3 regions of the Xylanibacter ruminicola 23 genome follow, and region 1 is predicted to be linked to each of the others. Evidence: riboswitches for the same ligand, from Rfam matches in the RefSeq annotation. Region 1 holds a riboswitch; each other region holds the start of a gene.

What was found. A riboswitch is a leader RNA that binds a small molecule or an ion and turns the genes downstream of it on or off. The one in region 1 is predicted to bind cobalamin.
Positions count from the first base shown of each region.
Region 2: linked by a shared signal. The riboswitch ahead of PRU_RS14335 (NADPH-dependent FMN reductase family protein) and the one ahead of PRU_RS12875 (TonB-dependent receptor) in region 1 are both predicted to bind cobalamin.
Region 3: linked by a shared signal. The riboswitch ahead of PRU_RS05650 (TonB-dependent receptor plug domain-containing protein) and the one ahead of PRU_RS12875 (TonB-dependent receptor) in region 1 are both predicted to bind cobalamin.

Region 1 is NC_014033.1:3,024,735-3,035,143, forward strand. It holds gene mutS (DNA mismatch repair protein MutS) at 1-712, opposite strand, end outside; gene PRU_RS12870 (S66 peptidase family protein) at 825-1,784, shown strand; cobalamin riboswitch at 1,938-2,155, shown strand; gene PRU_RS12875 (TonB-dependent receptor) at 2,200-4,212, shown strand; gene PRU_RS12880 (YncE family protein) at 4,209-5,375, shown strand; gene PRU_RS12885 (hypothetical protein) at 5,372-6,490, shown strand; gene PRU_RS12890 (DUF4465 domain-containing protein) at 6,522-7,265, shown strand; gene PRU_RS12895 (ABC transporter substrate-binding protein) at 7,265-8,389, shown strand; gene PRU_RS12900 (pyridoxal phosphate-dependent aminotransferase) at 8,379-9,413, opposite strand; partial or broken gene PRU_RS12905 (ABC transporter ATP-binding protein) at 9,435-10,226, opposite strand; gene PRU_RS12910 (manganese efflux pump MntP) at 10,299-10,409, opposite strand, start outside.
Region 2 is NC_014033.1:3,442,088-3,452,496, forward strand. It holds gene PRU_RS14300 (glutathione peroxidase) at 1-346, shown strand, start outside; gene PRU_RS14305 (MarR family winged helix-turn-helix transcriptional regulator) at 369-812, shown strand; gene PRU_RS14310 (Lrp/AsnC family transcriptional regulator) at 816-1,277, opposite strand; gene PRU_RS14315 (O-acetylhomoserine aminocarboxypropyltransferase/cysteine synthase family protein) at 1,494-2,786, shown strand; gene cysK (cysteine synthase A) at 2,963-3,910, shown strand; gene PRU_RS14325 (histidine-type phosphatase) at 4,067-5,476, opposite strand; gene PRU_RS14330 (helix-turn-helix domain-containing protein) at 5,498-7,303, opposite strand; cobalamin riboswitch at 8,398-8,582, shown strand; gene PRU_RS14335 (NADPH-dependent FMN reductase family protein) at 8,630-9,025, shown strand; gene fldA (flavodoxin FldA) at 9,255-9,749, opposite strand; gene PRU_RS14345 (DUF2023 family protein) at 9,774-10,148, opposite strand; gene PRU_RS14350 (cytochrome c biogenesis protein CcsA) at 10,288-10,409, opposite strand, start outside.
Region 3 is NC_014033.1:1,267,563-1,277,971, reverse strand. It holds gene cobM (precorrin-4 C(11)-methyltransferase) at 1-425, opposite strand, end outside; gene PRU_RS05660 (bifunctional cobalt-precorrin-7 (C(5))-methyltransferase/cobalt-precorrin-6B (C(15))-methyltransferase) at 413-1,666, opposite strand; gene PRU_RS05655 (cobyrinate a,c-diamide synthase) at 1,663-2,940, opposite strand; cobalamin riboswitch at 3,022-3,211, shown strand; gene PRU_RS05650 (TonB-dependent receptor plug domain-containing protein) at 3,267-5,381, shown strand; gene PRU_RS05645 (sirohydrochlorin cobaltochelatase) at 5,368-6,528, shown strand; gene PRU_RS05640 (TonB-dependent receptor plug domain-containing protein) at 6,548-8,611, shown strand; gene cobJ (precorrin-3B C(17)-methyltransferase) at 8,618-10,018, shown strand; gene PRU_RS05630 (cobyric acid synthase) at 10,015-10,409, shown strand, end outside.

The DNA of each region.
Region 1 (10,409 bases):
CGGCAATAACACCCGACTGCAGATGATCTACACCAAAGCCTTTCAGGTTCTTTACGTTAAAATGCTGTAATAGTTTCTGCTTACCTGTCTGATCGGTAAACACCCAATCGTCCAACTGGAACGTAAAGTATTTAGTACCAAAGTTGCGCTCAAAATCCTGTTTGCGATTACGATCGTAAAGCACCTCTTTGGGCGAAAAGTTGCCCAGCAGTTTCTCTACATAATCGGCAGTTCCCTCACCTGTCAGAAACTCACCTGTCGAGATATCAAGAAAAGCCACACCAAAGCTCGACTTACCAAAATGGATAGCCGCCAGGAAGTTGTTCTCCTTGTAATTCAGCACGTTATCGCTCATGGCCACACCAGGTGTAACCAACTCGGTAATGCCACGCTTAACAAGCTTTTTTGTGAGTTTGGGGTCTTCCAGCTGGTCGCAGATGGCCACACGTTTGCCAGCGCGAATCAGCTTAGGCAGATAGGTATCCAAGGCGTGATGAGGAAAACCAGCCATTTCATCGCCTTTGCCACCAGCACCGTTACTACGATGTGTTAAGGTGATACCTAATATCTTTGAGGCAGTAATAGCGTCTTCGCAATAGGTTTCATAAAAGTCGCCACACCTGAAAAGCATGACTGCATCTGGGTGTTTCGCCTTCAAATCAAAGAACTGTTTCATCATAGGGGTTAGTTCTTTCCCCGCTGTTTTTGCCATAACTACCTAAATTTAAATCTGAGCGGCAAAGTTACTCCTTTTTTCGCAAACAGCAAAATTTTAGCCTTAAATAATTGTTATGTTCCCGTTTATTTGTATCTTTGCCAGCAAGATGAAGAAACTCGTTATCATATCGCTGATGCTTTGCTGGATGCTGTCGCTTTCAGCCCAATTCCTAAATTCGGGCGACACCATCGCTATAATCTCGCCTTCAAGTGCAACCGATACTGCTACCATTAATGGCGGCATCCAAACCTTAGAGAAGTGGGGCTATCCATGCATCGTGGCGCCCCATGCACTGGCCGATTATCATGGTTTTGCAGGCACTATCGATGAGCGACTTAGCGATTTGCTGTGGGCTTTACGCACACCATCCATCAAGGCCATCATGTGTTCGCGAGGCGGCGATGGAGCTGCCCATCTGCTTTCCCGTATCTCATTAGATACACTCCAGCAGTATCCAAAGATGATTATCGGATTCAGCGATGTGACGGCGTTGCTGTGTGCCCAGGCTAGGGCAGGCGTAATGGGTATTCATGGTTCGATGTGTCATGCATTGAAAACCTACGAGGGCAACGATACCGTGAGTCAGGCTTTACGAGGCATGCTTGCTGGTCATCTGCCCACCTATCGCATTGCTCCCCATCCCTTAAACATAACAGGTAAGGCCGAGGGCATTATCGTTGGTGGTAACATGAGCGTTTTCAACAATCTGGCAGGCTCTGATTTCGATCCGCTGTTTATCGATGGAATCGTACTATTTATTGAAGATACAGGCGAGGGCATGAGTAAGGTAGACCGCATGCTGCATAACATCGAGATACGTGGCTTACAGAAACACATCCGAGCCGTTATTGTTGGGCAGTTCAACAAATACAAACACCCCGAAAACGGTTTCGACGACATGTACGCCCTGCTCAACGAGTACCTACAGCATTGGCACATCCCCGTATGCTACAACTTTCCTGTAGGTCATGCCCACCTAAAAAACTTCCCCCTCCTAACAGGCGCCAAAGCCACATTAGAAGTAAACCCCGATGAGGTAGTGCTAGATTACAATAATTCCCATTAGAGGAACATTTTGTTCCCACGTTGGGAATGAAACGTTCCCAAACTGGGAATCAAACATTCCCAAGTTGGGAATATTTTACGTGCTTTAGATGGCAAGGGGGAGTATAAATCAAAAAAACTGAGTAAAACTATTTATTTTGAGAATAATTATTGTATCTTTGCAGCTGTAATCGGTTCTCCTGATGTGGAGATTAATAGGGAATCGGGTGAGAATCCTGAACAGAATCCCGCCGAAAGGCACCTACCCGTGGCCTTTCCTGCTGCTGTAAGTCGTCCTTTATGAGGCGCAAACATGTATGTCACTGAGATTTTTGGGAAGACGTTTGCTGCCAGACGATAAGTCAGAAGACCTGCCGATGAAACTTTAGCCGCTTGCCTATCTCTGGGGTTAGATGGCGATGGCAGAATAAAAGATGATGAATCGAGCATTCACATTGGCAATGGCTTGCGTGTTGACGATGACAACGGCAGCACAAAGCAAGTTAGATTCCGTACAGCATGTGCGGGAGATAATTGTTGTGTCGAAGCCTGCCATGCGCGAGGTGGTACCCAGTCAGAAACTGAAGGGCGAACTGCTGGAACAACTGAACACGCACTCTGTGGCCGATGCGTTGCGCTATTTCTCAGGTGTCCAACTAAAGGATTATGGCGGCGTGGGCGGCATTAAAACAGTAAACATCCGCTCGATGGGTACGCATCACTTAGGCATCAGCTACGATGGTGTGCAGTTAGGTAATGCGCAGAACGGACAGATTGACTTGGGCCAGTTCTCACTTGATAACGTAGAGGATATCACACTTTATAACGGCCAGAAGAGTGCCATCTTCCAGCCCGCCAGCGATTTTGGAAACGCCGGTTCTATCTATATCCGTACCAAAGCGCCTGATTTCAAGAAAGGCGAGAATACCCATCTGCGATTTAAAACCCAGTATGGTTCAAGCGATATGTTCCGCTTTTCTACCCTTTGGGAGCAGAAACTGTCATCAACCATCAGCTCATCGGTAAGTGCCGGCTTCTTAACAGCCAGCGGTAAGTATAAGTTCCATTACGAGCGAAAATATCCTAACGGACAAACGGCTTGGGACACAACGGCTGTGCGACAGAACGGCGATATACATGCTGAACGTATCGAAGCAAACCTGTTTGGCCGATTGGAGCAGGGTAGTTGGCAGCTTAAGGGTTATCTATATAACTCAGCCCGAGGCATTCCTGGTGCCATCGTAAACAACGTATGGCGACGTGGTGAGCGCCAACAGGATTTGAACACCTTTGTACAAGTCGATTATAATAAGAATATAGGCGATGGTTTCAGCACCCGATGGCTGGCCAAGTATGCCTATTACAACACCCACTACGTAAACAAGGATACCACCCAGCTACCTGTTGACAATCGTTACAAGCAGCAGGAGTTCTATCTTTCTACAGCCAATGTACTGGAGCTGCTACCCAACTGGAGTGCATCGCTGGCCTACGATTTTAAGTGGAACAAACTGAATGCTGATATCTACAACTTTGCATACCCCACACGCATCTCTAATCTGGTAAGCTTAGCCACAGCTATCGACTACAAACATCTGAAGGCGCAGGGCTCTATCCTGGCTACCTTTATCCACGACAAAACCCACCGCAGGGGTGAGTTTGCAGGCTTAAACAGCAGTCATTCGCTATCTAAACTCACGCCGGCGCTATTTGTTAACGTGTATCCCTTCCGAGGCACCTTCTTCTCTATGCGAGCCTACGTAAAAAAGAGTTTCCGCATGCCGACCTTCAACGACCTGTATTATACCGATATGGGTAATGCCAACCTGGTGCCCGAGAGCGCCTTGCAGTACGATGCCGGCTTTGCGCTTAACAAGCACTTTGAGCATAGTATCATTCGCCATGCCGAGATGCACTTCGATGCCTATTATAATACAGTACACGATAAAATTGTGGCTTACCCCAAGGGGCAGCAGTTCCGTTGGACGATGCTGAACTTAGGTAAAGTTCACATCAAGGGAATAGATGTTGAGGCCGAGGCCGATTTCAAGATTGGTAAGGATCTGATAGCTACCACTCGTGCCCAGTACACTTATCAGGATGCACGCGATGTTACTGATGCCGAAACCTCGTATTATAAGCATCAGATACCCTACATCCCCTGGCACTCAGGTTCTGCTATTCTGGGTCTTACCTATAAGAACTGGAACCTGAACTACTCGTTTATCTATGCGGGCGAACGCTACGACGAGCAGGAGAACATTATCTATAACCACATGGAACCTTGGTACACCAGCGACCTGAGTCTGGGAGTTTGGTGGAAAGTAAATAGTGTGCTGATGAAAGCGCACTTGGATGTGAACAATCTCTTAGGTCAGGATTACGAGGTAATCGTAAATTACCCCATGCCTGGTCGCAACTATGCACTAACATTAAGCGTTGAGATATGAAGCAGCTAGCGTACTACATATTAACCCTGTTGCTCCTTTCGGCCTGTCGCCAGGATGTGATGATAGTGCCGATGGAGAAAAGCGATCCAGGCGGTAAAACGCAGCAGGGCGATATCATAGGTATGTATCTGCTGAATGAGGGCAACATGGGATCGAACAAGTCGTCGCTCGACTATCTCGACCTGTCGGATTCTACAGCCCACTATTATCGCAACATCTACTCGCAGCGCAACCCAAGTACTGTAATGTCGCTGGGCGATGTGGGTAACGACTGTCAGATATATGGCTCGCGTCTGTGGCTGGTTATCAACTGCTCAAACAAGGTTGAAGTGGCCCGTGCCGATTCGGCTATCAGAATAGGAAAGGTAAACATTCCTAACTGCCGATACGTGACGTTTAACGATCGCTATGCCTACGTGTCATCGTATGTGGGAACGGTTTATGCTTCGAGCAACAGTCCGTTGGGTAGCGTGTATAAGGTAGATACACTCACCTTGCAAAAGGTTGACTCTTGTAGTGTAGGCTATCAGCCTGAGGAGATGGCCATTATCGGCAACCAGCTATATGTAGCCAACAGTGGTGGCTATCAAGGTATGACGGGACAGGGTTATGAGAGTACGGTAAGTGTGATAGATATGGCTACCATGCAAGAAACCAGCAAGGTAGAGGTTGCCCCCAACCTGCACCACCTGAAGGCCGATAAGTACAATCAGCTGTGGGTAACGGCTCGTGGCGACTATATGACTGAGGCACCAAGCATCTGGTGGCTGGCACCCGACGAAAACGGCCAGATGAAAGTAGGTGGACACATCGATCAGGCAGTAAGCGATCTGTGTATTGTGGGCGATTCGCTCTATTTCTACGGTTCTCAATGGAGCGAGGTGTCGATGAGTAATACCATCACCTATGGTATCATCAACGTAAAAACGCATCAGGTGGTAAGCACCAGTCTGTCGAGTGCACCCGAGATTAGCAAGATACGCATGCCTTATGGCATCATTGTAAACCCCATCCATCGCGATTTTTATCTGATGGATGCCAAGAACTATGTATCGAGTGGCGAGTTGCTGCACTTCCTGCCCGATGGCACCTTCGACTGGAAGGTAAGCACAGGCGATATACCCGCCCACGCAGCATTTTTATTTAAAACAACAAAAAAATGAAGAAGATATTTTTACTATTAATAGCCGCAATTACCATCGGTAATATCCATGCTCAGCGCATGGACGATGTTACTGTGCACTCCAAATACATCCAGGCGGTAGATGAATATCGCCCTGCCCCAGGACAGTATGTAAACGATGTGCCAGAATACGAAGCTGGCGATACCGAGGCCGATATGATTCGTAAGTGTAACAACAACCTGGCAGGTCTTGGTCCTATCAATTCCCATTTGGTGGCACTTGGCGGCTGGGGCGGTTATATCACGTTCCACTTCGATCATTCTATCGCCAACGTGCCTGGCGAGCGCGACTTTGCCGTATGGGGAAACGCCTATCAGGAAATGAAGAATCTGGTGTTTGGTGGTATGAATGAGGCTGGCGTAGTAATGGTGTCGAAGGATGTAAACGGCAACGGAAAGCCCGACGACCCTTGGTACGAAATCAGCGGCAGTTGCGATGTGGATAGCGCAGGCAAGGTAATTTATGGTTACGAGATAACCTACCGTCAGAACCCCATGGGTGATATTCCCTGGACAGATAACCAAGGTAATAGCGGCACCATCGATCGTAATCACTACCATACCCAGGAGTATTACCCCCAGTGGTTGCCAGATAATCTCACCTTCAAAGGCACCCGACTGCCCGATAATATGCAGAATCTGTCCGATCAGGTAGAGCAGTCGTTCAGTCCCTACTATTACGTGCTGGTAGGTTTCCGCTATGGCTATGCCGATAATCTGCCCAACTTTAGCGATAATGCCGATGCCACCTCGTATAATTATGAGGGCTGCGGTATTGATATCTCGTGGGCTGTGGATGAGAACCGTCAGCCTGTAAATCTTGATTTCATCGACTTTGTACGTGTATATACAGGTTTGAATCAGAAATGTCCCCAACCCGAGTGGTGGGGCGAAACCTCTACAGAGTTTGCTGGTGCCGAGGATATCCATCTCGAAGCCTCGCTCCAAGCTATCGAGAATGCTTTGAGCGGCATTCGTGCTATCCAGCAGGAAGCATCTTCATCAAGTCCTTTCTACGACCTGCAGGGTCGAAAGGTTACTCCAACCAAGAAGGGTGTCTATATTCAAAACAGAAAGAAGATAGTTATCAATTAATTCATATTAATCACTTAAAACAAAAACAGTTATGAAAACAAACAAATTATTCGGACTTGCAGTCCTCGCGTGCGGTTTCGCACTGTCGTTCACATCATGTACTAATGATGACAATCCAGTTGGTGGTAAGAGACAGGCTACAGTTTCTTTCGAGAACAAGAAGCTTGGTGCTGATGGCTATTGGCGTGGTGACGAATCTGGTACTAAGTTTGATAATTACGGATTAGAGGCCTTCGCCTGCCAGTATAAGGAAAAGGGGGTAACCTTCCCAGTAAACTACACACCTTCTTGGGCCAGCTGGACTGGTTTTGCTATCTCAAATCGCACAGAGACTACTTATAAGGAGCAGAATCCCGATCAGTTCAATAGTGCTGTAGGTGCTGCCAAGAGCGGTAACAACTTCTGTGTAGTATATACCTATGGCGAGGAAATCGATTTCGGTCGTGCCGTTACCCTGAAGGGCTTCTGGTTCACCAACGAGGCATGGGCTGTTGATGCCATCCTGAATGGCGATGGAATGTCTCCTGGTAAGTTTGAGAAGGACGACTGGTTTAAGTGCACAGTTACTGCAACACTGTCTGATGGTTCAACCAAGGATGTTGAGGTTTTCCTGGCTAAGGATGGTGAGTATGTAAAGGATTGGCAGTTCTGCGATTTCCAGAGTTTGGAAAAAGTTACCAAACTGAGCTTTGCATTCGATAGCACTAAGAAGAACGACTACGGTCCAACAACTCCTACTTACATGTGTATCGACGATATCGAGTTTGAGTATTAATGAGATACATTCAACTATTAATCATAGCAGTATTGCTCACAGCCTGCGGAGGTGCGAAGAAAAACGCACCTCAGCAAGCTGGGGGCGATGCTGTTACCTTTAAATATGCCACACAGATTAGCGTCGAGAAGTTTGATGGCTATACGGTGGCAACTATCAAGAACCCTTGGAAGGAGGGTATGACGCTACACCGTTATGTGCTGATACCTGCCGACCAGGAAATACCCAACCATATTCCCAGCGGTACTATTGTACGCACACCATTAAAACGCGCCGTAATGTTTACCACCGTACATTGCGCTATGTTGATGGAGTTTGGCAAACAGGATTGCATATCGGGTGTGGCCGACTTGAAGTACATTAAGATACCTTGGATTCAGGAGCAGGTGGCCAAAGGCAAGATAAGCGATGTGGGCGATGGTATGAGTCCTGTTATCGAGAAAATTATCGACGAACATCCTGATGCCCTATTCCTGTCGCCTTTCGAAAACAGCGGTGGCTATGGTAAACTCGAAGAGATTAACATCCCCATCATAGAATGTGCCGACTATATGGAGGCCTCGCCTTTGGCACGTGCCGAGTGGCTGCGTTTCTATGGCATGCTGTTTGGTTGCGAAGAGCGCGCCGATATGCTATTTCAGAGTGTAGATAACAACTACCACCAGCTTAAGGCATTGGCAGCAAAGGCTAAAACAAAGCCATCGGTAGTGGTTGATAAGGTAACAGGTAGCGTATGGTATGTGCCTGGTGGCAAGAGCACCATTGGCCAGATGATTAGGGATGCCAACGCACAATATGCTTGGGCCGACGATGAACACAGCGGGTCTATCTCGCTACCTTTCGAAACCGTTCTGGAGCGTGCTGGCGATGCTGATGTGTGGCTTTTCAGATATAGTGGCGATCATGATATTACCTATGATGAACTGCTGAGCGAACATCATGGTTACAATCAGTTTAAAGCGTTTAAGAACCAAACGGCTTATGGTTGCGATGTAGAGCGTTCGTTGTTCTACGAGGAGTCGCCTTTCCACCCTGAAAGACTATTGAGCGATTTTATCCATATTCTGCATCCCGAACTGGATACGATGACCTCGATGCGCTATTTTAAAGAGGTTAATCGCTAACCTCGTTCAAGTGGTCAACATACGCCGTGATAGCTTCTACCAACAGGTCGTTTTCCTCGGGCTGTTGGGTAGTTACGCGGAAGTAATTGTTGTCTAATCCGCGAATGTTCGAAGCGTCACGAATCAAAATGCCGTAGTTGTCCATCAGCCATCGTTTCAACTCTATCGCCGTACTGTTATGAATAGATACCAGCATAAAGTTGGTATCTGTCTTCATGACCTTCAATCCGTCGATAGTCGATAAGTTAGCGTGCAGTCGCATCGTTTCCTGAAGATATACTTTCAGGTCTGGAATCATCTGTATATGGTTCTCAATCAGGTATTTGCCTGCCTCGATAGCCAAGGCGTTAATCGTCCAGGGCTGACGTATCTGTTTCAATCTACCTATAATAATAGGCGAGGCCACGATATAACCCAAGCGCAGACCTGGTATACAAAACGTCTTAGAGAGCGAGTGAACCAGCATCAGGTTAAACACATCCGTCATTTCCTTGGGCTCCAGCATAGGTGCTAAGGTGTAATCAGCATACGACTGATCGATGACATACAGATAGCGTGGATGATTTCGTACGATATGGTTCAGCATACCCTTTACCAGCACGTTGCCAGTAGGGTTGTTAGGGTTACAAATCCAATAGATACGGTCCTTGGGCAGTACATCAAACTCGTCCTTAACGTCGTATGATATAATATGGTTAAACATGCGACAGGCATCCTCGTATTCGCTAAATGTGGGTTGCGGAATGATTGACGACCAACCCTTGTACAGCTGCGCTATCAGATAGATAGCCTCGTTGGCGCCGCTGGTAACCATCACGGTGTTCTCCTTTACACCCAGTTTCTCGGCCAGCAGGCATTCCAAAGTGTGGGCATCGGGCTCAGGATAGTGGCCCACCACATCAAAATGCTGCATCAGGTGTTCTTTCAACTCTGTGTAGTCGGCCTGACTATACACATTCGAGCTGAAATTTATCTTCACCTTGTCGCCATAGCGAAACACATCGTCACCGTGCCCGTATATCATAAGCTTAATAGATATTTATACCTGTTTTGTTACTTTTATTGTCATGGTCTTGGGATCGAAGGCTATACCCTCCCGTTCTATAAACCTGCCTAATGCCCCTTGTTCTGCCAGCGCTTTTGGCGAACCAATAGCCACTGCTTCGCCTTGAGTCATCAGCCAGATGGTATCGGCCATCTGCAGGGCCAGTTCCACATCGTGCGTGGATAAAAAAATTACTTTGTCAGCCTCACGACTAATGCGACACAACAGCTGCAACACCTCAACCTTGCTGGGATAGTCGAGAAAAGCCGTTGGCTCGTCAAGATAAATCACAGGTGTTTGTTGGGCCAGCGCTTTGGCTATCATTACCTTCTGGCGTTCGCCATCGCTCAGCGTGTGCACCATGCGCTTCTTCAGCGGCTCTATACCCACCATCGCAATAGCCTCGTCAACCACCTGCAGGTCGTCTTTCGAATAGGTGCCCCAGAATCCTGTGTAGGGCGATCGCCCCAACGATACCAGCTCGCGAACAGTCATATTCCTCACATCAGGCTTTTCGGTCAGCACCACACCTATCAGGCGGCTCAGCTGTTTATCGCTGTACTCTGAGAGTTCGCGACCTTCTAACAGTATCTCGCCACCTGTTTTTGGTTGGAATGAAGATAGGGTTTTTAGTAGCGTTGATTTTCCTACACCATTAGCACCCAGCAGACAAGTAAGTTCACCGCTTTTGATGGTACCATCGATGCCCGTAGCCACCGTTTTTATACCGTGTTTTGTCTGGTAGCCAATGCTTAGATTGCGCAGTTCTATAGTTTCGCCCGTCGTCTTCATGGTGCAAAGATAGTAAAAAGTTTGGAAACAGTATCAAAATTTGCAAACTTTTTTCTTTTGGCGAGTTTTATCTTATGCAAGCAGGTGTGTAATCAGTATTTTTATACCTATTACTATCAGAATAATACCGCCTAAAAGTTCTGGCTTTAGCTTGCGAGCTATCGATTTGCCGAACCTTACGCC
Region 2 (10,409 bases), 420 kb from region 1:
TAAGGAGCAGGATCCAGGTACCGACAGCGAGATTAGCGAGTTCTGCCAGTTGAACTACGGCGTTACCTTCCAGATTATGAAGAAGATTGATGTGAATGGTGCTGCTGCCGATCCTATTTTTGAGTATCTGAAGACACAGGCTCCCACCGAGGAGTATAAAGGTTTAAAGGCCAAGGCTGCCAAGGCTCTCTTCAAAACCATCAGCAAGAGTGTAGAGAAGGACAGCGATATTAAGTGGAATTTCACCAAGTTCCTGATTTCGAAAGACGGTGATACCATTAAGCGCTATGCACCTACTACCGAGCCTGCTGACTTTGAGAAGGACATTGAGGCCATGCTTGGTTAATTGAAAATTAAAAATAAAAAATATGCACGAAGAATTACGACTCGATAATCAAGTCTGCTTCCGTTTGTATACGGCTACACGTTTAATAACTCAGGCTTATACGCCTCTGCTGAATGAGCTGGGTATTACCTATCCGCAGTATCTGGTAATGATGGTTCTGTGGGAGCAGGACGCCCAACCTGTGAACGACATTGCACGCCGACTGCTGCTGGAAACAAACACTGTTACGCCGCTGCTGCAGCGTATGGAGAAACTGGGCATAGTGACCCGACAGCGCGGAAAGGAGGATAAGCGCCAGCAGATAGTATCGCTTACCGAGAAAGGTAAGGCGATGGAAGAGCAGGCTTATCAGGTTATTCCCGCCGGTATGGGTCGTGAACTGAGTGCTTGTCCGTTCCAGTTTGACGACTATGAGCGGTTGGCTGGCGAACTGGACACCATCATCAACACATTACGACAAAGATAATCTTCAGCCGATGTGGATACCGTAGTTCTGTTTCACCTCGCTCATCACAAAGGTGCTCTCGATAGAGGCCAGGCTTTCTATCTCGCCCAGTTTGTTGAGCACGAACTCCTGGTATTGTTTCATGTCGCGCGCGCGTACCTTTAAAAGGTAGTCGTAGGCACCCGAGGTGTTGTAGCATTCGGTAACCTCAGGTATGCGCTGGATGCGACGAACAAATGAGTCGGCAATCTCGTGGTTAATATGCTTGAGTTTAACCTTGCAGAAAACCTGCAAGCCCTGACCCAATTTCTCGGGATCGAGAATAGCCACATACTTTTTAATATACCCCTGTCTTTCGAGTCGTTTCTGACGCTCAAAGACGGGGGTTGGTGTTAAATGAACGGCATCGGCCAGCTCTTTGGTGGTCAATTTGGCGTTTTTTTGCAGTGTTTTCAGTATCTGCAAGTCGGTTTCGTCTAATTCCATCGCTGTTTTACATTAAACATTAAGCATTAAACATTAAATATTCAGAAAGATATTCTGTTTGGGGGCTATGTGAAAGCCAGAATTAGAACTTTATTCTTTCTCGACTGCAAAATTAGGTATATTTTCTGAATTAAACAAGAAATTTGGTAGATTTTTCTAAACCTATTACCTTTGCACCCAGAAAGTTTAATCAAATAAAAAGAAAGGAATAAAGTTATGAGTACAAGTAAGAATTATCGTTTCGAGACTTTGCAACTGCATGTAGGCCAGGAACAGGCCGACCCCGCTACTGATGCACGTGCCGTGCCCATCTATCAGACCACAAGCTATGTGTTCCACAACTCAAAGCATGCTGCCGATCGTTTCGGACTTCGCGATGCTGGTAATATCTACGGTCGACTGACCAACTCTACACAAGGTGTGTTCGAGGACCGTGTGGCAGCACTCGAAGGTGGAGTAGCAGGTCTTGCAGTTGCCAGTGGTGCAGCCGCTATTACTTACGCTCTGCAGAACATTGTGCAGGCAGGTGACCATATCGTAGCTGCTGATAACCTGTATGGTGGTTCTTACAACCTCATTACCCATACACTGGCTACCCAGGGCATTACCAATACCATCGTGAATGTAAACGATCTGGCTGCGCTCGAGGCTGCCATCAAGCCCAACACAAAAGTAGTATATGCCGAGACCTTCGGTAACCCTAACAGCGATGTGCTCGACCTTGAGGGTGTGGCTGCTGTTGCTCACAAGTATGGCATCCCATTCATCGTTGATAACACCTTCGGTACCCCATACCTGATCCGTCCATTGGAGCATGGTGCCGACATCGTAGTACACTCGGCCACTAAGTTCCTGGGTGGACACGGAACCTCACTGGGTGGTGTGATTGTAGATGGTGGTAAGTTCGACTGGAAGGCTAATCCCGAAAAATTCCCCACACTGGCTAAGCCCGATCCATCGTACCATGGTATCGTATTTGCCGATGCAGTAGGTGCTGCCGCTTACGTGACTCGTATCCGTGCCGTGATTCTGCGCGATACCGGTGCTACACTGTCGCCATTCAATGCCTTTATCCTGCTGCAGGGTGTTGAGACACTGAGTCTGCGTGTAGAGCGCCACGTGGAGAATGCACTGAAGGTTGTTGACTTCCTGGCCAACCATCCAAAGGTGGCTAAGGTTAATCACCCAGCATTGGCAAGTCATCACGACCATGCTTTGTACAATAAGTATTTCCCACAGGGTGGTGCCTCAATCTTCACCTTCGAGATTAAGGGCGGGCAGGAAGAGGCCTGGAAGTTTATCGATGCCCTGCAGATTTTCTCACTGCTGGCTAACGTGGCCGATGTGAAGAGTCTGGTTATCCACCCATATACCACCACTCACTCACAGCTGAGTCCTGAGGAGCTGGCTGAGCAGCACATCACGCCATCAACCATCCGCTTGAGTATCGGTACTGAGCACATCGACGACATTATTGCCGACTTGTCACAGGCTTTTGACCAAATTTAACGGGAACGGGGAGTAAAATCCCCGTTTTTCAACAATATACCAAACGTTTGGTATATAGAATGCCACACAAGAGGGATTGTGAGACTGCAAAAAACGTCGTACCTTTGCAGTGTGATAAAAATCATATTGAAGAGAGAGATTTATTTGTTATTAATTTTATAAAAAAGGTAAGGATTATGAGTAAAATCGCAAAACAGCTGACAGAGCTCGTCGGCAACACTCCACTTCTTGAGCTCAACAAGTTTTCACAGGCAAAGGGTCTGGAGACTCCTGTTATTGCCAAGGTAGAATTCTTTAATCCTGGTGGTAGCGTAAAAGATCGTATCGCACTGGCGATGATTGAAGACGCAGAGGCCAAAGGCATCTTGAAGCCAGGTGCAACCATTATCGAACCAACCTCTGGAAACACGGGCGTAGGACTGGCACTGGTATCAGCCGTCAAAGGCTACCATTTGATCCTTACCATGCCTGAAACCATGAGTGTAGAGCGCCGAAACCTTGTGAAAGCCTATGGTGCCGAGGTACGACTCACTTCTGGTAAAGACGGCATGCCAGGCGCCATCCGCGCTGCAGAGGAACTGCGCGACTCTATCCCTGGTGCTGTGATTCTGCAGCAGTTTGAGAACGCTGCTAACCCTGCTAAGCACTATGCTACTACAGGTCCTGAGATCTGGCGTGACACCGATGGACAGGTCGACATCTTTATCGGCGGTGTAGGTACTGGTGGTACTATCAGCGGTACAGGTAAGTATCTGAAGGAGCAGAATCCAAACGTGAAAATTATCGCTGTAGAGCCCAAGTCGAGCCCTGTACTGAACGGCGGTCAGAGCGGTCCTCACAAGATTCAGGGTATCGGTGCAGGTTTCATTCCCAAGACCTACGATGCAACTGTTATCGACGAGGTGTTTGATGTAGAGAACGACGCTGCTATCCGTACAGGTCGTGAGATTGCTCAGCAGGAAGGTCTGCTGGTAGGTATCTCGGCAGGTGCAGCCCTCTATGCTGCTACCGAGGTGGCTAAGCGTCCTGAGAATAAGGGTAAGAAGATAGTAGTGCTGCTGCCTGATACTGGCGAGCGCTATCTCTCGACAGTGCTTTATGCATTCGAAGATTATCCACTTTAAGTTGTTTGTTAATAAAAAGTGGGTGACCGTTTGGTCACCCATTTTTTTTATTCCGATAGCATTGTTATTTCGATGCGGCGTTTGGCTGCCAGAATCTTCTGGGCCATACGCTGTTTGCGCTCAGTACTTATTGGTAGGGTGTGCAATACTTAAAAACTAGTATTTTGTTCTTGCGGTCTTATGGCCTTGTTCGATAACGATTCCTCGGTAACTATTAGGAGCCAGGGTTCCGCTGAGTGTGTAGGAACGGGCAGAGCCGGAGGGAATGGTGGTGGCAGGAGCTGGGATGGCGGAAGCCTCGGTGTCTTTGATGGCATCGTATTCCGTCATTGTTTCGGCCATGCGGGCATCGAGATCTGACAGACGATAGAGTCCATCGCTATTAGCCGTCAGTCCTTCGATGGTGACGGGGAGAATCATAGGTGGCTCTTCGACAGAAAGCAATGTGCGGTTCTGTAACTGACTGACGGACTGATATACCAGATTGATGGCAACGTACTCATCTGTACCGTTGCTCCACTTCTCGAACACGAGTTTAGAACCGATGGGGGTATGTAGTTCCAGAGCCTGTTCGGTTTCTGGATATACGAGACGCAGGGCTGCACCGATACTGGCCAGATTGCTGTCGTGACCACAGAGGAATGTGAACTTACGTCGGTCGTGGTGCAGTTCTTCACGGATACGACTCACTAATGGGTAAGCCAGGTTTACGGCAGCACTATGAGTTGTGAAGAGCAAAGCGTCGTATACCTCCTTGATGCCGCAGATGGCTCGCCATTGCTCCTGAGTCAACTCATGGCCGAAGGCCGACAAGCTCTCGCTTTCGTAGCATTGCAGCACCAGAGCGTCGGCTACGCTATTGGCCAGCTTAAAGCCGCCTGTCATCTTTGGTTCGTCGCCCTTCTCTAATGTAAACTGCGTGTCATCGTACCAGAAGTGCGTTGTGTCGTTCTGCGCTGCTGGTGAGTGCGCCATATCAATGATTTCCTCTACCAGCGTTAGGGTGGGCTGTACAGACTGCATCCAAGCCTGTGGACCGTTGTGCATGGCGTTTATCTCGGCGAGAACCTGCTGGCGGTAGGTATCGTTCATCTTTGTGAACTGTGGCGTAAACAAGGGATCCATCTTGTCCTCCTCGTACTTGTGCTTAATCTCCACGTTGGCGAAGGGCAGGAATCCGGCTGAGAAATACTTAGCTGTGGCAAATGTACGCTGGCGAGAGTTGGCGTAGAACAGCACATCGTCGCCATCGGGACGGTAGTTGTCGGGCAGCAGTCCTTCGCCTACCAACCATTTGCGGAAAAACTGTCCCATCTCTGTTTCAAGTACGCCGCCACGCAATGATAACTGACTGCCTGGCGATGTCCACTTAAACCATTCATAAGGCGTTACTCGCATATAGGTGGCACCGCCCGATGCCAGTGGTGAGCGGATGTTGTGGCGACTCATCACTACGACCTCCTTCAGCTGATACTTAGCTTTGAAGTCGGCCGATCGCTTTGTCTGTGCCTGTGTACTGATTGTTGCTGTCATGGCAGCAAGCATTAATAAAAGTAGTTTTTTCATTCTGTCCATATGTTATTTTTTTTACGCGTTGTTATTTGTTTGTTTATAGGTGGTTGGCGTCATGCCGTACTTGGTGCGGAAGTTGCGGGTAAAGGTGTCGGCATTGGTAAATCCGCTGGCCTGACTTACCTGCTCAACGTTCAGGTCGGGCTGGCTGTTCATCAGACTTACAGCATAATCGAGGCGCAGTTCGCGAACGTAGGCTGGCAGCGAAACACTATCGCTACCCTGTGCAAAGGCGGCACCAATGCGTTCCTTCGACAGGCCTGTACGATCGATGAGCGACTGTCGGTCAAAGTCGGGCTGCAAGAACAGTTTCTCGTTTTCAATCAAATCGCGCAGGCAGAGGAATAACTGCTCGTCGGTAAGTGTCGTGAAATCAGAGATGCTAAGTCCTGCTCCAATTGTACTTGGTTCAGCAGTTTCAGCTTCGACCTTTGGTGAATTTGTTGATTCGGCCGAACGGTTAGCGGCTTTCAGTTCTTTGTATTTCTCCTTATACTCTACGGCCTCGGTAATCTGTCGGGCCAGGATGCGGTTGTGTCGCTGGGTGATGCGCCACTGCAGGAAGGCATAGAGACCGAAAGCCAGGATAAGTAAAGCTGCTGTGGTGACGGCAATGCTGATGGCTGTTACGAATCGGTTCTGGGCGCGCTGTTCTGCTATCTGGCGCTCCTTGCCCTGCGTGTCGTAGATGGTAGCCAGTTCGGCACTTTCGCTACGCTTCTGGCGTACAAGGGCCGTATCGTAGACTTCGGCTATCTGCATGGCCACATGGAGGGCCGAGTCCTTACGTCCGGCAAAATAGTTGGAACGGAACTTAGGCAGCAGATTCTGACCGATGGTTTCTAAATCGTATTCATAACCCCAATCCTTAATAAAACGGTCGAGCTCGGTATAGTTGTCGGCAGCTTCGGCATAGCGACGGGCTTCTACCAGGTATCCGCAGCCGTTGATGCGTCCCTCGAGTGTTTGTCCAAAGTCGGTTTTCATATATTGGGCATAATTGCGGGCGGCTTCGGCTGTTTTTCCGTTCATCTGGTACACTTGTGCACGATGCAGCCAAACTAAGGCACGCAGTGTTTTTAATTCTTTTTCAATCGGCTTGGGCTCTTTCTCATAGATAGTTACAAGCGAGTCCATGCGATCTACCCATACGCCGGCCTCATTCAAGTGGTGATTGATGTGACTAACGGCGATATTCTCTAAGGTTTGAATGCTGGCTGCTATCGGTCGGTTTGTAGAGTCGTTAACTGTGCGAAGTACCCACAGATAGGCATCGTCATAACTCTTCTTGGCTTCGTCGAAGCGTTCCAACATTATCTGGGTGTCGCCTAGGCTTAAGTAAAGCGTCTGTAATTCGACAGGACAGTATGGATTGTCCACATCCTTCAGCTTGTCGATAAGCAGGAGGGCAGTGCGCATGGCATTATCGTAGTCGCGATCGGTGGTTAGCATGATAACCAGGTTAGTGCCTGCATGTATGTACTCCCAGAAGTCCTCGGCAGGAGGATTCTCGATAGAAACAACACGACGGAAGCACTCGATGCACTTATCCATCTGTCCCATCTGGAAATAAGCTACGCCACGATAGCCTTCGGCACGTATCGGCGAGAGTTCGCCAACTTCGGCCAAACTGTCAGTAACGGCCAGGAAATGCTCAAAGTCGCCAGAAAATCTAGCAGCCAGAGCAATACTGTCGCCACGTGTGGAAATGCGCTTTGCGGGGATGTCGCCTCGTTTTTCACCGCCCTTACCGCCACAGGCCGTGAGCACGGTAAGGATGATAGCTATACTTATTAAATATATGCACCTACAAATTTTCATGATAAATAGTTTGTAGGTGCAAAGGTACGGGTTATTTTCTAAAAACCCAAATAAAAAATCAAGTTTTTATCTTTTCCCCCTTCAATATTCCATTCATAAAGATTTAGAATCTGTAACCACCGGCAGAGAGAACCGAATACATGCCGAAACTCTTTTTGCGTAGCCAGTTGAATTTAGTTAGCATTAATTATCATTGTGAGTCATGTCGAGCACCAACATTCTTACCACCAGGATAAATAATATCACGGCGACGACTAACAGAACCATCAGCGCTATTTCCATGTTTTTAGAAGTTTATCACACCAATATTGAAATGCATCTTTTTAAGATATATACTATTACAGTTTACCATTGTGGCTCATGTCGAGTACCCACAATCTTACAATCATTGCCAACACTATTAAGGCGAATGCCATCAGGATAATTAGATTTGTTTCCATACTTTTATTACTTTTGTTTTTAAATTTCTGGTGCAAAGATATAACAAAAAGACAGTATCTGCAATAGCACAGACAAATGGTCGGGTGGTTTCAGACAAATAGTCGGGTATTTGTTCGCGATAACTACACCTATTATAGATATAAAATTGTTTAAAACCACAAAACAAAATGTAGTTTTATCGTGTGTTTTGCTATCATTATCTTGAAATTAAGTACCAAAAGTTGTGTAATTTGTCCGACGACGTGTCGTTTTGTCCGACAGATTGTCTGAAATGTCCGACGATTTGTCTGAAACCACCCGACTATTTGTCTAAACCCTTGTGGGAATGGATTTTTTGCCTTACCTTTGCAACCAGAAAATTTAATCGCTCTTTCTTTTTTTTAAGTAATAGATATAACCTAATGATCAATATCCTTTTGACAATGAAGTGCAGTGCGTAATGGAACGAAGCGTTAACTGCCAAACGTGCCCCAGGCCAACTATCTCGCTAACGGATAGAAGGCCTGGGGCCTTTTTTTGTATAAAACAAATTATTTTTGATTTTTTGTTTGGCGTATAAGAATAATGTTGTATATTTGCAACGTGATTCAAGAATGAGTCTATGTGAAAGTTGAGGCTACGCCTCGACATAACGTGAACGTTGAGGCATAGCCTCGACCTTCGCCCGTAAAGGTTCGCTTAGCCGCGATTAATTGGGAATGTGAGTGAGAATCTCCGACTGTCCCGCAGCAGTGAACTCCATTATGGCTCCTAAGCATCAATGCCATTGCCCGTTTGGGTGAGAAGGCGCTTGGGAGTGGAGGAAAGTCTGAAGACCAGCCTTTTTCGGTATTTGCTAAATGCTCTCGATGTAAGGGCGTGAGGCGCAACTTAATTTTTGTGGGTATGAAACATGAATCAATCGTCGTGGTATACGACAGTTGTCAGGCTATTGCAGAAGAAATAGCCGACAAGCTTGGCGCTGAAACTATCAGCGTACAGAGTATTAACAACAGGCAGATAGAAAACTGCCAGAGTTTTGTTCTTGCATTAGAGTTTATGGCTGATGGAAGTATGACTCCCCATTGGCAGTGGGCTTGTCAAACGTTGCGTGGTGCTAGCCTAAGTGGAAAGAACTTTGCCGTGTTAGTGGCATTAGGTAACAAACTGAATCATGATGCAGATAAAATTTGCCATGAACTGCGTGAACGCCATGCGCACATTGTTGGCGAACAGCTATATGCTGAAACGCCCCAATGCAATCTCGAAAATTGGATATGTTCTGTTTCACCTAATTTATAATCAAATTACTATGGTATACATTTTAGTAGTAGCTTTGGAATTTTTGCTCGCAACCATTGGTGTAGCGTGTCTTATCAGACACTATAACCACAAAGTTTAGTGGCTATATAGAAACAATGATTGTTAATTTATGCCGCAAAGATGCGAAAAAAGAAAGGTGGCTGGTCGTCTCGACTAGCCACCTTTACCCTAACTAAACAAATACTTATTTATAAATTTACACCTGTGATTAAAGACTTGGAGTAATAGCTGCCAACCAGGCATCGATACGTGTATCGGTCTGGTCGTCCTCATTGATGTCGTCGAGAGGCAGGCCAATAAACTTTCCGTCGATAACTGCTTCAGAATCGTCGAAAGTGTAACCATCGGTTTCAACGCTACCAATAAAGTTGGCACCGCTGTCTTTGATGCCGTTATAGAGCTCACCCATACCACCTACAAATGTATCACTATAGGTAGAACAGTCGCCACAACCAAAGATGGCGATAGTTTTTCCGCTCAGGTCGGCACCCTGTAAGGTCTTCAAACCGTCGTACCAATCGTCCTGCAGTTCGCCAGCTCCCCAGGTAGAGGTACCTAAGATCAGATTCTGGTTTGCGGCAACGGTTTCGGCCGAAAGATCCTGTACATTCAAGGCTTCGCAACCCAGCTTCGAGGCTATCTTCTCTGCGATGGCCTCGCATGTTCCTGTAGAGGAACCATAAATTACAATAGTTGAATTCATTACTTTATATTATCATTATGTGGTTTAATTCTTACATTTGCAGTTTCCGTCGCATTGTCCTTTACGTTTGCAATAGCGCTCGCACTGGGCACAGATGTCGTACCCCAACATAGCACCAAGAATAAAATCCTCTTCAGGTGTAAGTTGGTTCAACGGACGGGTAACAATGAGTCGGATGGCATCCAGGCATTCGCGACGCCCAAAGTAAACGTTCAGGTTCTGCTGACCTGCAGGCTGCAGCACGTAGGGTATGCCTTGGCTTTCCAATCGTTCAACAGCCTGGTTACCATACTTTTTATTGCAGGTAAACAGTACCATCTGGCGCACGCCTTTATTCAGCTCGTAGATGTGGTTCATCAGTACTTTGAGTTCCGTTGGGATGTTTCTTTCTGTTCTCATTGTTATACTTTTAATTCGACGGTGCAAAGGTACGGCGAAAAAATAAAGTGCGCAATACCTAAAACAGAGTGTTTTAAGCATCGCGCACCTTTCGGTGTTCAATAAAAAGAACTAATATAAAATAGGTATTGGAGTATCCTTAAGCGTACGAGTGCATGCCGCCTAAGAAGTAGTTTACACCAAAGTAAGTCATGAGGATGGTGAGGAATGCCAGAACCATATACACGTTGTGATTAAGTTTGATGCTACGATGGGCGGGGA
Region 3 (10,409 bases), 1.8 Mb from region 1:
CTGATGCACGCGTTGATATCGTCAAACCCCACCATATTCCAGTTGAACTGCTTGTCCAACGTGTCGAGTGCCCACAGTCCGGCATTGTCGCTCTGGGTGGTGATCACTTCGTGCGCACCAAGATGGGCGGCAATGTGGCGTGTCAAGTCGTTGGCGCCACCGATATGGCCGGAGAGAACGGAGATGACGTTGAGCCCAAAACTGTCGATGCAGACCACGGCCGGGTCGGTATGCTTGTCTTCGATGTAAGGGGCGATGGTGCGCACGCAGATGCCCATGGCACCGATGAAAACGAAGGCATCATAGGCTGCCCATTGGTTACCAACATCGGTTCGTTGGATGAGTTCGGCACCGAGTTCGCACTGCAACTGACTGGCGATTTCGCTGCCAGCATCGCTAATCTGTATGATGGCTATTTTTTGCATGATAATATCTCTATGGGGTTATAATCATTTAATTGTATGTGTTGGGGTGGGAATTGCTGCAAACCGAGTTCGGCACAGGCTTCATCCCAAAGCTGATGACTGTCGGTGGTGACCTTCGGTGAGGTGACGCTATTGAATACAATGATGCCGTTATCTGATATGACTGTCAGCAACTTAGCTATGATTTCTTTAAGTTTTCCTCCATGACCGCCTATGAATACAGCATCAGGTTGGGGCAGGCCTGATACGTCTGTCTTTAGGAAGTCGCCTATATGGGTATGGATGCCTGGCGCGCCAAACTTCCGAGTGTTCTGCTGGATGATGGATTCGCACTCAGGACGAATCTCGAAAGCCTCTATTTGCAGGTGTGGGAACTGCAGGCGCGCCTCGATGCTGACGCTACCTGTGCAGAAGCCGATATCCCAGAGCACATGGCGACCGGTCAACTGGAGGGCCTGCAGCGTCAACAAGCGGATGGGCATCTTGGTGATCATCTTTTCGCGCCCGTCGAGGAGTGTGAAGGCTGCATCGGGAATGCCGAATGGTCGTGGTGGCACTGCGCCACGGTGTTCCAGGATGATGCAATTAGGCATGGCAAAATCACGATGGATTGCCTCTTTCGGCGAAAGCGTAGAAAGGTGCTCTTCCGATGGATTGCCTAATTTCTCGCCCACGTGCATGATGAAATCGGTATATCCGTAGTCGGTCATGCGCTGGGCTATCGTGGCAGGTGTATGTTCACGGTCGGTTAGAATACCTATCTTCGGTGCGCGCTCGATGAGTGCTCTGTCGAATTCTGCCCAGGGGCGCCCTGTGAGCGACACGATACGCATGTCGTGATAGGGCATCACCAATCGGTGGGCCAGCAACTGCAGCGAGTTGAAGGTAGGATAGACGATGATTTCAGCATCTGGAATCTTCCTACGAATCGTATTCGCAAACCCAAAGAACAGCGGATCCCCAGAAGCAAAGACGATGATTTCTGTTGAGTTTCTAGTGTTCTCGCTTTGCGAGCGACCAAAGGTCGAGTGGAGTGATGCATGTTGAGAGTACTTATCAAATACGGCATCGAGCGGTACAGTGATGTCTATCCATTCGGCATCTGCAGGCAGCAGCGGGGCTACAATCTCATGGTGGCGCTTGCCGCCAGAAAACACCTTTCCATCGCGTATGATGGCCATCACCTCAGGGGGAAAATAGGGGTTGGGGTTGTCTGTGATACCGATGACGATGAATTTCATAGGATGCTGGGTATTTGATAAAGGTGCGTGTAGCTGGCTAGTACGTTGTGATATCTGAAAATTGGCGTTGGTACAGGCTCACCTTTAGCGTTATAGACTTGGGTGATACTCTCAGGGGTATCGCCGATGAATTGCGTGTAATGGAATTCGTGCCCTCGATAGGTCTTGCCATCGAGGGTGAACTGGCGGTAGCCTAAGGACAGCTTGCGATCAGCTTTGCGGGCAGTGATCGAGTAGGGCAGTACACCGCACATGGGGAAACTTCCATCGTCGGTAATGATGGCTTGACAGAGGTACATCATACCGCCACATTCGGCAACAATCCTGCCGCCATCTTCCGCAAATTTTTTGATAGCATGCAGACAAGCCTGATTGGGCACTAATGCCTCCAGGTGCTTCTCAGGATAACCGCCTGGCAGATAGAGCAGGTCGATGCCATCAAAAGTTGGCACATCTTTCTCAGGATCGAAGAAAATGACGTCGCCAAACTGGTCTAAAGTCTCCTGATAGATGAACGAAAAACTTTCATGATTCCTGGCTATAAGCGTTTTCGTTTCCAGATGCCGGAACTCGCAGTTTCTTGTTTGGGACTTTACCTCGTCATGGAGCGTGGTAGTGAGACTTTTGAGAGATGGGAGGTCGATATTCTCCTCTAAAAGGGCAGTCAACTGGTCTGACTCGGGTAGTTGTGAGAAATCGAGCCCCAGATAGCGTGAATTTTGCTCCAGGTCGGGCGATTTAGGCAGGTAGCCCAGGCACTTGACATGGAGCTCATCGCACACTTCGCGCAGCATGTTGAAGTGGCGCTGCGAACCAACTTTGTTAAATATTATACCAGCGATACGAACGTCGCCGCGGAAGTGGATAAAGCCCGATAAGAGGGCTGTCATCGAGTAGGCTGCCGATTTAGCATCGACCACCAGAATCACGGGAATATCAAGCACGCGGGCGATGTCGTACGACGAACCCAGTTCGCGATCGTAGCCATCATAAAGGCCCATCATACCTTCGACGATACAGATGTCAGCATCAGTCCCGTAGTGCGCAAATAGCGCGCGTACGTGTGCGGGCGTAGTCATAAAGGTATCGAGATTGACCGACGGGTGCCCACAGACAGCTGTGTGGAATTTAGTGTCGATATAATCGGGCCCGCACTTGAAGGGCTGCACCCGGTAACCGTTCTGGGTGAACCACTGCATCAGGCCTCGGGCAATGGTTGTCTTGCCTGAACCACTGGTGGGTGCTGCTATCATAAACGCTGTCTTGTTCGACATCTTCTGAAGTTGATTTGGGTGCAAATATATAAATTTTCTGCTAAATATGTGTGGTTAACCGAAAAAAGTTGTACCTTTGTCGCCAAAATAAGGTCATCTGGTGGCCGATGCCACTACGATGAAAAGGGAATACGGTGAGAATCCGTAACTGTACCTGCAGCTGTAATCCTCGCAAAAAGGGTTTGCCTGTATAACGCCACTGAGCCACAGGCTCGGGAAGGTAAGACAGACTGAGGAAAGTCAGAAGACCTGCCGAATGTCAATTGAAGATTGACAATTTAACTTTAGACCGTTCAGGAGTTAGCGGTTGTGATAATTTGATAGTAATGAAACTAGGGAAGCAATTGGCAATAGGCCTGAGTTTGCTTGCTATTGGTGCAAATGCCCAGACCGACATTTGGCGTGCTGATAGTTTGCAGGAGGTGGTGGTGACAGGTACTGGTACGCAGCACCTGCTGAAAGATGCGCCCGTGCAGACCGAAGTAATCAGTCGCCGGCAGTTGCAGCAGTATGCCGGCAAGAGTATCGAGGATATCCTGTCGGGACTCACGGCATCGTTCGATTTCAGCGAGAACGATATGAGTAGCAGACTGCAGATGAATGGTCTGGGCAACGCGTATGTGCTGATACTGATAGACGGTAGGCGCCTGCATGGTGATAATGGTGGCGAGAACGACCTGAGTCTTATCGACCCGCATAATATCGAGAAGATAGAAATCGTGAAGGGTGCCTCGAGTGCCCTCTATGGCAGTGATGCGATAGCTGGTGTGATCAATATCATCACCCGCAAGCATCGCGAACAGGGCGTGATGGTGGAGAACACCACGCGCGTAGGCACTTATGGCGACATCAGGCAGCATAACGGCGTGGCGCTCAACTATGGTAAACTGTCGAGCTACACCAACTTCCAATTGCAGCACTCCGACGGTTGGCAGAACACCGCCGAGGAAGCTATCCAACAAACGGAATACCACATCACCGACTCGCGCAACAAGACGGTGAACCGGCATACCAACTGGCAGATAGCTGAGCGACTGACTTATCAGCTCACGCCTGCCATCGAACTCTATGCCGACGGTAGCATCTACTGGAAGCGCATCTATCGCCCCTGCGGTCATCATCCCGGTGTGGACGTGAAGACATGGGATCTGCAGTACAACAATGCGTCGGCGTCAGTAGGTGGTAAGTGGAAGCTGAACAAGACCGACGTGATTACGCTGGATGCCGACTGGAAGAAGCATGCCTATAACTACGCCTATACCGACACCACGCTGACGGATGGCTATGTGAACGGCCGTTTTACCAATTATTTCCCTTACTTCCCCGGTGATAAGGAACTGCAGAGCGACCAGCGACTGACTAACATCTCGCTGAAAGGAATCTTTGCGTTGCCCTATGAGCAGCAGTTGAGTGCCGGACTGGAGTATCGCTACGACTGGTTGAAAGCGCCGATGCGTGTGGCTGGCGGAAAAGCGACTGACAATACCGAAGCACTGTATGTGCAGGACGAGTGGGCACTGCTGGATCCACTCCACATCACAGGCGGTTTGCGACTGACCCGCAATGAGGGATTCGGCACCCGACTGACACCCAAACTGTCAGCCATGCTGAAGTTGGGCGACCTGCGACTGCGAGCCACCTGGAGTCAGGGTTACAAGACACCTACGCCTAAGGAGTTGCACTATCAGTATATCAAGAATATGAATGGTGTGTATCTCTACCTGGGCAATGAAGACCTGAAGGCACAGACCTCGAATTATTTCGGTGCCAGCGTGGAATATACCATCGGGCACCTGACGCTGACCTTGGCGCCTTATATTAATAAGGTGGACCGCATGATCACGCTGGTGACCATACCTACCAAGCAGGCTCCGGGCGAACTGATTACGAAATACGACCCCATCCGTGTGCGTCAATATCAGAATATGGAAGATGCCAAGACCTATGGCGTGGATTTCACCGTGCGCTATCAGGGTAAGCACTTCACCGCTGGTGGTAGCTACAGCTATCTGGACACCGAAGCCAACCAGTATGACACTGAGAACGACGTGATGCAGAAGGTGACCATCGACGGTATGGCGCATCACAAGGCTAACGTATATGCCACCTGGAATCATCAGTTCTCAAAGAAATACCAGTTGGGCGTGGGTATCTACGGACGCTTGAGCAGTAAGCGCTACTATCAGATAGACGGCGACGGCAAGGGTTATCAATTGTGGCGACTCTCAACCAATCATCAGATAGGCCGACTGCTGAAAGTGGATGCCGGTATCGACAACATCTTTGATTTCGTGGACCGCACGCCTCACGGACTGCATTTGGGCACCACCTCGCCAGGCAGAACTATCTATGCCTCGCTCACGCTGAGATTCAATCAAGGTAAGAAACTATCAAATAAGTTTAAGTCTAATTTTAATTACAACAACAATGAAACAGATTAAGTTTTTGATGCTGGCCATGCTGACAGTAGTGGGCAGCGCACTGTTTACAGCTTGCGACAGCGATGATGACAACAAATCAACACAGTCGAACTATGACAGGTATCAGCAGGCTGTGAACCAGACAGTGAATGCACAGAAGAAGAGTGACAAGGTGATCCTGCTGGTAGCCTTCGGTTCTACCTGGGAACAGGCCTATGACACCTTTGATAAGGTGGTGGATGACTACAAGGCTCAGTTCGGTGGATGGGATGTATATCTCTCATTCTCTTCGGCCATCTGTATCAACAATGCCCGTGCGGGTGAGAATGTGGAACCTAAGGACTATTACGACCCCGAGCACTGGCTCACCGCTATCGGTCTGGCTGGTTACAAGCAGGTGGTGGTACAGTCGCTGCAGGTAATCCCTGGTGAAGAGTATCGCCGTGTGCGCGACAGCTATGTGAAGGACTTTATGAACAACCGTAATGGTGACTTCACTGATGCTTACATGAAGAGTCTGGACCGCCAGGTGGTTGTAGGTACCCCACTGATGGCTGAGGAGAGCGACGCCAAGACACTGGCTACCACACTGAACAACGAGGCTGACGTGAAGGCCGCTGTGGCTCAGGGTATCGTGGCTTTCATGGGTCATGGTAATCCAGAGGGTTACGACTACTATGGTGGTAACGTGCGCTACCTGCAGCTCGAGGAGTATCTGCGCGAAATCAATCCTAACTTCTATGTAGGTACCGTTGATATGGACGAGACTTATGCCGAGGATGTTCTTAACCACATTGCTGGTGGCACATTCGACTATCAGATTGGCGATGTAACCAAGACCATATCTTATCCTGAGAATGCAAGCAAGAAGGCTCAGCTGTTTGTGCTGATGAGTATCGCCGGTGATCACGCCCACAACGATATGGCTGATGATGAGGATGATGAAAGCTGGTTCTCTATGTTTAATGCTGCAGGCATTGAGACTGCTGCCTATGAGACCAACTACACTGAGGCTTGCTGGAAGAAGTATAAGAGCGGCGAGGAGTATATCCCCGGACTGGCTGAGCGTAGTGCCGTGCGCAAGTTGTGGATGAACCACACCCGTGAGGCTATCGCCAAGCTGGGCACCGACGACGCCCTCTCGACTCCTACAACAGCTGCCGAATAATTAAGATTAGTTTTGTTAAATGAGGATTAAATATTTCTCGTTCCTGGTGGTACTCCTTTCGGGGAGTACCGCCTTTTCACAAATTCATAAGACGGACTCGAATGCTGTCCGTCGTTCGTATAACCTAAATCCTGTGGTTGTCACTGGCTCTGGTCATCACCAGCGCCTGAAATCAACAGCCACACCAGTAAGAGTGCTCTCCAGTCAGGAGATGCGTGAACAAGGTATCACGACCTTCGACGGCGCACTCACACGCATGATGCCGCAGGCATCGATGGCTCCCAGCAGCATGGGGAGCTTCCTCAGACTGAACGGACTTGGCAATAAATACATCCTGATTCTGATAAACGGTCAGAAACTATCGGGCGACATCTCAAACAATGTGGATCTGAATCGTATCAACATGTCGCGCGTAAAACGTATCGAGGTGCTTGATGGGGCTGCCTCGTCACTCTATGGTAGTGATGCCATCGCGGGTGTCATCAATATCATCACCGATCAGCCTACACAGGATATGATGAGCGTCAGCAGCGACACGCGTGTGTCGGGGCATGGCGTGCTCACAGAGTCGGTTGGTCTCGACATCTTCAAGAATGGCTTCGGTTCCTACACCTCGTTCATGCATGATAGGGCCGACAGTTATCGTAACAACGACCTGGAACTGGTGAAAGGTTCCGACACAGAAACTCAGGCGTCGATAGCCCCGCTGTTCACCGGCTATCGCTCTGATATCATCGGACAGAAATTTACTTATACCCCCAATAAGCATTTGGCGCTGAATGCGGGTATAGACTATTCATATAAGATAACCGATCGCCCAGAAACACGCAGCGATATCACTGGCGGTACCGACTACGAGATGCGCTACAAAGGACTGCGATGGAACGTGGGCGGAATCTATAAGTTTACGGCCAAGAACTCGATTCAGGCCGATTTCGTGGTGGACCGTTTCCGTTATGGCAAGGAGTATGATGTGGCCACGAAGACCAATGCCATTGGCGACTACGTGCAGTCGAAGAAGCAGCGCATGATGGAGGGACAGTTGAAAGCCATCCTGGGACTGACAGCGCACTCTACCACCATCTTCGGTGCCGACTGGCGCAAGGAGTATCTCAATGCCACCAGCGGTAATATCGACAGTCATGTGTATTCGCTCGCTGCCTATGCCCAGCACGAGATGACGCTGCTGAAGAACCTGACGGCGACACTGGGATTGCGACTGACGCATCATGAGACGTTTGACCAGCATCTCACACCAAAAGCCACACTGATGTATGCACCGGGAAACTTCAGATTCCGAGCTACTTACTCTGCCGGTTTCCGTGCACCTGGGCTCGATGAACTCTACTACCACTATTTCTCAGTGAATCGTGGTAAGGCACAGATCAGCTTTGGCAATCAGGACCTGAAGCCTGAGAAGAGCAACTACTTCGCACTGAATGCTGAATATCGTACACAGGCTCTGGCTGTGAGTGTGACGGGCTATCTGAACCGTATCAACGATATGGTGGTGAAACAGAATGTGGATGTGGATGATGCCAGTAGGCAGATGCTCATGACAGAATTCCCGGAGATGACACAGGACCAGGCCGACAAGATGGTGAGCTACGCCCTGTATCAGAACAGTGATAAAGGCGACGTGAAGGGTGTGCAGATGAATGTGTCGGCTAATCTCTTCAGTGGTTTCAACCTCTCAGTCAACTATGTTTATACGTATACCCGCACCCATAGTGGTGAGGTGTGGACGGTGCTGGAGCGCAGTATGCGCCACGCTGCTACGGTGGCAGCCAACTACCATCATGCCTGGGGCAAATATGCACTCACCGTGAACCTGAATGGACGATTGCAGTCGAAGACTTATTATACGGGCAGTTATGAAGATGCGCCTGGTTTCGGTTTGTGGAACCTGCATACCACGCATGCCTTTGATGTGGCCAAGTGGGCTTATCTGGAGCCTAGCATCGGTGTAGATAATATCTTCGATAAGGTTGACCGTCGCTTAGACTCTTCTACGCGCAAGTATGCGCTATACACACCAGGACGCATGCTGGTGGTAGGACTGAAAGTAAAATTCAAAAACTAAGAGGATATGGGAAAGATTATCGTAGCTGGCATTGGTCCTGGTTCGCAGCAGGACATCACACCTGCAGTGCTCGAGGCAGTGCGACAGGCCGACGTGATAGTGGGCTTTCAGTATTACTTCCAGTTTATCATGCCTTATGTAAAGGCCGACTGTGAGTGTATCGACACGGGTATGAAGAAGGAACGCCAGCGCGCTGCACAGGCTTTTGAACTGGCCGAACAGGATAAGACGGTGGTGGTGATCTCTTCGGGTGATGCCGGCATCTACGGTATGACGCCCTTGATCTATGAGATGCGCCGCGAACGTGGCTCGGATATCGAAATCGTGTCGCTGCCGGGCATATCCGCCTTCCAGAAGGCTGCCTCACTGTTGGGTGCGCCTATCGGGCATGATATGTGTATCATCTCGATGAGCGACCTGATGACGCCTTGGGAGGTGATAGAACGTCGCATAGTGGCGGCTGCGATGGGTGACTTTGTGACGGCGGTCTATAATCCCAAATCGCATGGGCGCTACTGGCAGCTGTATCGCTTGCAAGAGATATTCCTGCAGCATCGTTCGGCTGAAACCCCTGTGGGCTATGTGCGCCAGGCGGGTCGCGACGACGAGGTGGTGAAGTTGACGACTCTCGGCGCTTTCGACCCTGAGGATGTGGATATGTTTACCGTCATCATCATCGGTAATTCCCAGTCCTATATAGCTGACGGCCGCCTGATTACGCCACGCGGTTACTACCGTGAGGTGGTGGCTGAAGGCGAGAAAGTGGGGCAGAACATCATGATAACCTCATTCCTCACCATCGCAAAGGAACTGAAACGACAGGACTATCCGCTCGACCATAAATGGGCACTGCTGCATGCCATCCATACTACAGCCGACTTTGATATGGAGAATATCCTGTATTCTGACGAAGGGGCTGTAGAAACGCTCTATCAGAAGGTGAAGGATGGCACACTGAAGACGATCATCAGCGATGTGACGATGGTGACCAGTGGTATCCGCAAGGGAGCGGTAGAGCGACTGGGTCTTGAGGTGAAATGTTATCTCTCAGACCCACGTGCTACTGAGATGGCAGAGCACTTGGGTATCACGCGTACGCAGGCTGGCATTCGTCTGGCCGTGGAGGAGCATCCTGATGCACTGTTTGCTTTTGGCAATGCACCAACAGCGCTTATGGAACTGTGTGAACTGGTGCGCAAAGGCAAAGCGCATCCAGCCGGTATCATCGCGGCACCTGTGGGGTTTGTGCATGTGTGCGAGTCGAAACACATGGTGAAACCTTTCCGCGATATTCCCAAACTGATAGTGGAAGGACGTAAAGGCGGTAGCAATCTGGCTGCGACACTCTGTAATGCGATTCTGACTTTTGATGATGCTGCACAACTAAAACCTGGTCGCGACTTATGAAGAAGTTACACCCCCTGATGTTCGTTGGTACAGGCAGTGATGTGGGTAAGAGCATCCTAGCTGCAGCCTTCTGTCGCATCTTCCGTCAGGATGGATATGCGCCAGCGCCTTTTAAAGCACAGAATATGGCGCTTAACTCTTATGCCACACCCGACGGTTTCGAGATAGGACGTGCACAGGCTGTACAGGCCGAGGCGGCTGGCATCCCTTGTGAGACGGATATGAATCCGCTACTTCTTAAACCCAGTTCTGACCATACGTCGCAAGTGGTGCTGCATGGCAAGCCATTGGGCAACAAGCATGCCTACGACTACTGGCGGCGGGGCTGTTCCGATATCGATTACCGACAGGAAGTATGCGGAGCCTTCGATCGCTTGGCGGCTCGCTATAA